2 regions of the Arthrobacter sp. TS-15 genome follow, and region 2 is predicted to be linked to the other one. Evidence: predicted binding sites of a transcription regulator. Region 2 holds the regulator's gene; the other holds the start of a gene.

Region 1 (3,407 bases), on a different contig from region 2:
TTGGCGATACGTGGCGTTCCCCGGGACCGGCCCGCTATCTCCGTAAAGCCCGCAGAGTTGACCTTCAGGTCCAGTAGGCCCGCGGAGCGCCGCAGGACGAGCTCGAGTTCGGCGACGGAGTAGAACTCAAGGTGCCCGGTGAATCCGAATCGATCCCTCAGAGGCCCCGGAAGAAGCCCAGCTCGGGTTGTTGCGCCCACCAAGGTGAAAGGTGGCAGTTCCAAAGGAATGGCGGTTGCACCAGCGCCCTTGCCCACCACAATGTCCACGCGGAAGTCCTCCATGGCCATGTACAGCATTTCTTCCGCCGGCCTGGACATGCGGTGTATTTCGTCGAGGAAAAGGACCTCCCCCTCCGATAGGGAGGAAAGGATGGCGGCAAGATCTCCCGCGTGCTGGATGGCCGGGCCGCTGCTGATACGCAACGGCGCGTTCATTTCCGCTGCGATGATCATGGCAAGGGTTGTCTTGCCTAGTCCTGGCGGCCCTGACATCAGCACGTGATCGGCGCTGCGGCCACGCATTTTGGATGCCTCGAGTACCAATGCCAGTTGTTTGCGGACCCGATGCTGTCCCACGAAATCGTGCAGGTTCTTGGGCCGGAGTGCGGCTTCAATGACCCGCTCTTCCGGTTCCTCTCCCCCGCTGACGAGTGACTGCTCAGCCACGGCTGCCTACACGATTGCCTGCGCGCGCCCCATCCTGACCCAACCAACGCAGCGTTGCCCGGAGGATTTGGGCCACGTTTCCTGCGTCCACGAGTTCCGGGGAGTCGGCCATTGCTTTGTCGATGCTGCCGTTGGCGTCCTTCTCGGACCAGCCCAAGCTGGTCATGGCTGCGACAACCTGCGGCTTCCATTCGGCGTTTGGGGCAGCGGCGGGCGCAGTGCCTGTGCCGGTCCCGTGGGGAACCAACTTACCGGCGAGCTCAAGGACAATCCGGCCGGCCACCTTGGGACCGATTCCCGGCACCTTGGTAAACGTCTTGCTGTCTCCAGTGTGCGCCGCCACCCGGATGGCCTCCGGTTCATGCACGGCAAGGACGGCCAAGGCCAGACGTGGCCCTACCCCGCTGACGCTGAGCAGGACATCAAAGACTTCCCGTTCGTCGTCGTCGGCGAAGCCGAACAGTGTCAAGGAATCTTCACGGACGATCATGGACGTGAAGAGCTTGGCTTCTGTTCCTGTCTTGAGGTGGCTCAAGGTCTGCGGCGTGGCAAAGACACTCATTCCCGCACCGTTGAGGTCGATGACAGCGGTGGACAAACCAACGTGGGCTACCGTTCCACGGAGAAAACTGATCAAGACCCGGCTCCTGAAATACTGCCTGCTCCGTTGCCGCAATACTGTGTCAATACTGCGGCCAAAGCGGACTATCCGAACATATCTACGAATACCCTAACAAGGCGAGCCGACAATCACCGTGCGCGGCGCGCTTTTGCTTCCGCGTCAGCCCATGCTTTTTGGGCGGGAGTGAGACCGCCCTTACCGTTCGCGCCGGTAGCTGAACCCATTCCACTACCTGCGCGCCATGCATGGGTCAGGGCAAGCGCGAGAGCGTCCGCAGCATCAGCAGGCTTCGGTGGAGCATCCAGGCGCAGGATCTTGGTAACGAGCTTGGTCACTGCATCCTTATTGGCCGTGCCGCTGCCTGTTACCGCGGCTTTGACCTCCGACGGTGTGTGCAACGCGACGGGGATGCCACGGCGTGCGGCCGCAGCGATGACTACGCCCGAAGCCTGGGCCACACCCATGACCGTGCTGACGTTCATCTGCGAGAAAACACGCTCGACGGCGACGACGTCCGGCTGATGCAGGTCCAGCCATTCATCAATGGCTTGGGCAATGACCAGCAGGCGCTTATCCAGAGTGAGCTCAGCAGAGGTCCCCACTACCCCAACGGCCACCATGGTGGCCCTGCGGTTCTTTTCAATGTCCACCACACCTATACCGCAACGGGTGAGGCCCGGATCGACTCCCAATACGCGAAGAGTCAAGTCCGGGCCTTCCTGGTGGCTGTGAAGCTGCTAAATGTCAAAATGACGCGCTGCGCCGTGGCCGGCTATTCGGCGTCGAGGGCAGCCTGGACTTCCTCGCTGAGGTCCGCATTGCTGTAGACGTTCTGGACATCGTCAAGATCTTCCAGGGCATCCACGAGTTTCATAAACTTCTTGGCGCCGTCGACATCCAGTTCCACCTGCATGGAGGGAACGAACTCGGCTTCATCTGTCTCGTATTCGATGCCCGCTTCTTTCAGGGCGTCGCGGATGGCCTGAAGATCAGAGGGTTCGGAGTGGATCTCCCAGTTCTCTCCGCTGTCTTTGACTTCTTCGGCTCCGGCATCGAGGACCGCTATCAGGATGTCGTCCTCGCTGAGGCCGTTCTTGGGCAGGACCACAACACCCTTGCGGGCGAAGAGGTAGCTCACGGAACCGGGATCGGCGATGGTGCCGCCGTTGCGGGAGATTGCAAGGCGCACCTCGGATGCAGCGCGGTTCTTGTTGTCCGTCAGACATTCGATCAACAAGGCCGAACCCTGGGGACCACGAGCCTCGTACATGATCTCGGTGTAGTCCACCACTTCGCCGGTGAGGCCAGCGCCGCGTTTGATGGCGCGGTCGATGTTGTCATTGGGAACCGACGTCTTCTTGGCCTTCGTGACGGCAAGTTCAAGTCCCGGGTTGCCGGCGAGGTCCGGACCACCCATGCGGGCAGCAACTTCGATATTCTTGATCAGTTTTGCGAACGACTTTGCACGCCTGCCGTCAATGATGGCTTTCTTGTGCTTGGTGGTCGCCCATTTGGAGTGGCCTGACATGCTTTACGCTTCTCCTCTGATCATTCGAATAAAGAGTTCATGCACGCGTTTCTCTCCCGTCACTTCCGGATGGAAGGAGGTGGCCAGTAGTTGACCGGAACGCACTGCAACAATTCTAGCCACTCCGTGCAAAGTAGCCGTGTGGCTGGCGTGGTCGGGGTCGACCTGGGCAAGGACCTCCACGCCCGGACCTACGCGTTCCACCCAGGGGCCCCGGATAAATACAGCGTGAACGGGATCCACACCGGACTCCCCTGCGCTGAATTCAAGGCCCCTGAAATCCAGGTCGGTCTCGAAGGACTCCCGCTGGCGGCCAAAGGCATTCCTGCGCACGGTGATATCCAGCCCACCAAAGGTCTGCTGCGGATTTCCGTGCAGGTCAGTTGCAGGGTCCGCGATTTCATCGGCCAACAGGATCATGCCGGCACAGGAGCCGTAGACCGGCAGGCCGTCCGCGATCCGCTTTTGAAGTGGATCACGGACTTCGAAAATCCGGGAGAGCTTGTCAATGGTGGTTGATTCGCCGCCGGGGATGATCAAGCCGTCAATGTCGTCAAGCTCTGACGGGCGGCGTATACCCACGCCGGTG
Region 2 (3,407 bases):
ACTCCGCGGACATACTCGGTGTCAGTGCCACTCGCGAGCAGGGGGTACATGGAGTACGTGGGAGGAAAGCCCAATGCCTTGCGGCCGGGTCCACCAAAGGCTTGGAGGATCTGCTGCAGGACCTCGTTGGATCCGTTGGCCGCCCAGATGTTGTCCGGGGAAAGCCCGTGGCCAAGGTACTCGGCCAAGGCTTCACGAAGTTCGGTGAACTCCCGGTCCGGATAGCGGTTCAGCCCGGTGGCCGCAGCGGCCACGGCCTCAGTGATGGCGGCTTGGACATCTGCGGGGACGCCATGAGTGTTTTCGTTGACGTTGAGCAGGATCGGGACATCGAGCTGCGGTGCGCCATAGGGGCTCAATCCACGCAGGTTGGTCCGAAGGGGAAGTCGGTCAAGTCGCTCAAGCTGGTCACTCACCAACCCAGTTTAAGGGGCGGCCGGGACTGCCGACTAACTGTGACGCCCGACCCTTGATTTCTGCGGGTGCCGAGGGATCAGTTTGCAGGGACGAACAGCTGCTGGCCGGGCAGGATGCGGCCGCCCCGGAGGTCGTTGAGCTGGATGATCTCGGCGATGACGTCGCGGGGGTCACGCTCGGGAGCGGCAGCGCCGGCGATGCCCCAGAGGGACTGACCTGGCTGGACTGTAACAGTGACGGCAACAGGCGGACGCAGTTGGGACTGCGAGTCGGCTGCCTTGGCCGGGGAGTTGATAAATCCGGCAAGACTCAGCAACGCTGCAACCAACAGCATGGCCGGGATGCCGAAGAAGACGATCCGTCCCCTTCGGGTCAGGCGCAGGCGAGCGGGTGCCTGGGTAGTACGGAAATCAGCGAACGTAGTGACTGCGGACATGAGCTGAGCCCTTCTGAGCTATTGCCACGCTCCGGGATGCCCGGTGCCTGGCTGCCAATTCTTTGTGTTCCCCTGGGCCTGCCCCGGATGTTCGAACGCTTTGTTCGAACATCCAGCTTCAGCATCAGGTTTATAGAACACATATTCGAACCTTGCTATGACATTTTTAGCACTTATCAACGAACGGTGTCGAGACTCGCTAGAACAAATGTTTGATAAACGCCTGTGCCTGCCCTACGTTTGAGTGAAGAAGCAGCACTGTTTCAGTGGAACAGGAGGGTCTGACATTTTTTGCAGACCCGACACCCCTGGCCCTCATCAGGGCGGAATGGAAAGGCATTGGCGAACATGGCAGCGAAAGCCACAGGCGGAGGGGCACCCCTGCGGAGCCAACAGCCTCAAAAGAGTCCCAAAAGCCTGACCGTCCGGCAGAAAAAGATCCTGGAGACCATCCAGAGGTCAGTCAATGACAACGGCTACCCTCCCAGCATGCGCGAAATCGGCGACACCGTGGGTCTGGCCAGTTTGTCCAGCGTCACGCACCAGTTGTCCCAATTGGAGAAGCTCGGCTACCTCCGCCGGGACCCCAAGCGTCCCCGCGCCATGGAAGTGCTGATGCCCCTAACCCTTGATGGCGGGCCCATCCCCGGTGTGGACGCTCCGACCACCCTTCGCAGCGCCGGTGGCCTGGCCGTCACCGAGCTAGCCAGCGCCAGTGATACCGCCATGGTCCCCTTGGTGGGGCGCATCGCGGCAGGTGGACCGATCCTGGCTGACCAGACGGTGGAAGACGTGCTTGCACTCCCACGGCAACTCGTGGGGCATGGCGAACTGTTCATGCTGAAGGTGGCCGGCGATTCCATGATCGATGCTGCTATCTGTGACGGCGACTGGGTGGTGGTCCGGCGACAGAATGATGCCATCAACGGCGACATCGTTGCCGCCCTGCTGGATGATGAAGCAACCGTGAAGACTTTCCGGCAGCGGGACGGTCACACGTGGCTGCTCCCCCAAAACACCCAGTACGAGCCCATCCTCGGAGATCAGGCCACCATCATGGGCAAGGTCGTCTCGGTACTGCGCTCTCTTTAAGCGCTCACGCCCTTTAAACGCAGCTTCCCGTGGACACCAGCAGGTGTTCACGGGAAGCTGTGCATTACGGGGCTTTAGCCGAGCCCAGACGTTCCAGAACGCCTCGAACCACCGACCGGTCCGTGGTGGCCCAGAACGGCGGCAGGGCGGCACGTAGAAAGCCCCCGTAGCGCTCGGTCGAAAGCCTGGAGTCGAGTACCGCGACCACCCCTTTGTCTCCCGTCGAGCGGATCAGTCGGCCAGCGCCCTGCGCCAGCCGAATGGCAGCGTGCGTGGCTGACACGGCCATGAAACCGTTCCCGCCCGATTGGGCAACCGCCCGGGAACGGGCAGTCATCAGGGGATCGTCAGGACGTGGGAAGGGAATGCGGTCAATAACCACCAGTCGGCATGAGCCACCCGGAACGTCTACCCCCTGCCACAGGGACATGGTTCCGAAGAGGCACGTATCTGGCTCGTCCGCGAATTGCTTCACCAGGGCCGCCATGGTCGATTCTCCCTGACAGAGAATGTCCACATCCAGCCGGAGCCGCATGGCATCGGCGGCTTCTTCGGCAGCACGCCGCGAGGAGAACAGGCAAAGCGCTCCGCCCCCGGACGCCCGGATGAGGTCTTCCAATTCGTCCAGCGCCTCCGGCGAAGTACCGCGGCCCGGTTTGGGCAGGTGCTTTGCCACGTATAGAACACCCTGTTTGGGATAGTCGAAGGGCGATCCCACATCAATGCCCGTCCAGCTCGGCGCGCCGTCTCCAATCAGGCCAAGACCACCCGCGGCGGGCTCGAAGGCCGAGCCGATGGCCAGGGTCGCAGAGGTCAGCACCACAGTATGGCCGGCAAAGAGCCCCTCTCGAAGCCGCCCTGCCACACTGAGCGGGGCAATATTAATCAATGCAGGAGCTGTCTCGTCCGGCGGAGAATATCCCTGCTGGGGGTCGAACGTGCTGTTCCGCGAGAACCAGACCACTTCGCGGTTCTCCTTCGAGGCGAGCATCCGCTCGCACAGTTCCAGGATGAGCATGAGCCGTGAGCGCGCAAGCTGCCGTCCGCCGTCGACCGCGTTTGAAGAATCCGTCTTCGAGTCCGAGAGCGCGGCGCGCGTGGCGTCCCGCAATTGGTCAAGGCAATCCAGCTGTTCGTCGTTGAGGCCGTTGGGCAACAGACCGTTGGGCACGCCAGCTATGGCCATATCCAAGCTGTCCGCAGCTGCGTTGAGGGCGTCCACGGTGATGGCCGTATGCTTGCGGGCACTTGATGCCGCCGCGTGGACCATGGCCACGGATAACTGTCCTGAAACGGCTCCGGTTACCCGGTCCTGAAGCTCGTGCGCCTCATCAACCACCACGACGTCGTACTCGGGCAAGACAGCCAGGCCTTCAAAGGCGCTGACGGCCAACATGGCATGGTTGGTGACTACGACGTCGGCCTCACCAGCCCTTGAACGGGCCAGCTCACTGAAGCACTC

The links. The regulator LexA, encoded in region 2, represses DNA repair genes until DNA is damaged. The targets are predictions, from matches to a motif close to TCGAACANNTGTTCGA.
Region 1: ruvA (Holliday junction branch migration protein RuvA) is a predicted target of LexA. The motif match lies at 1,378-1,393, and genes of this name have one in related genera.

Annotation. Positions count from the first base shown of each region.
Region 1 is NZ_SDXQ01000036.1:123,038-126,444, reverse strand. It holds gene ruvB (Holliday junction branch migration DNA helicase RuvB) at 1-668, opposite strand, end outside; gene ruvA (Holliday junction branch migration protein RuvA) at 661-1,305, opposite strand; gene ruvC (crossover junction endodeoxyribonuclease RuvC) at 1,419-1,997, opposite strand; gene EU811_RS14525 (YebC/PmpR family DNA-binding transcriptional regulator) at 2,063-2,818, opposite strand; gene pdxT (pyridoxal 5'-phosphate synthase glutaminase subunit PdxT) at 2,822-3,407, opposite strand, start outside.
Region 2 is NZ_SDXQ01000043.1:48,754-52,160, forward strand. It holds gene EU811_RS17665 (histidinol-phosphate transaminase) at 1-416, opposite strand, end outside; gene EU811_RS17670 (LysM peptidoglycan-binding domain-containing protein) at 494-853, opposite strand; gene lexA (transcriptional repressor LexA) at 1,202-1,945, shown strand; gene EU811_RS17680 (ATP-dependent DNA helicase) at 2,010-3,407, opposite strand, start outside.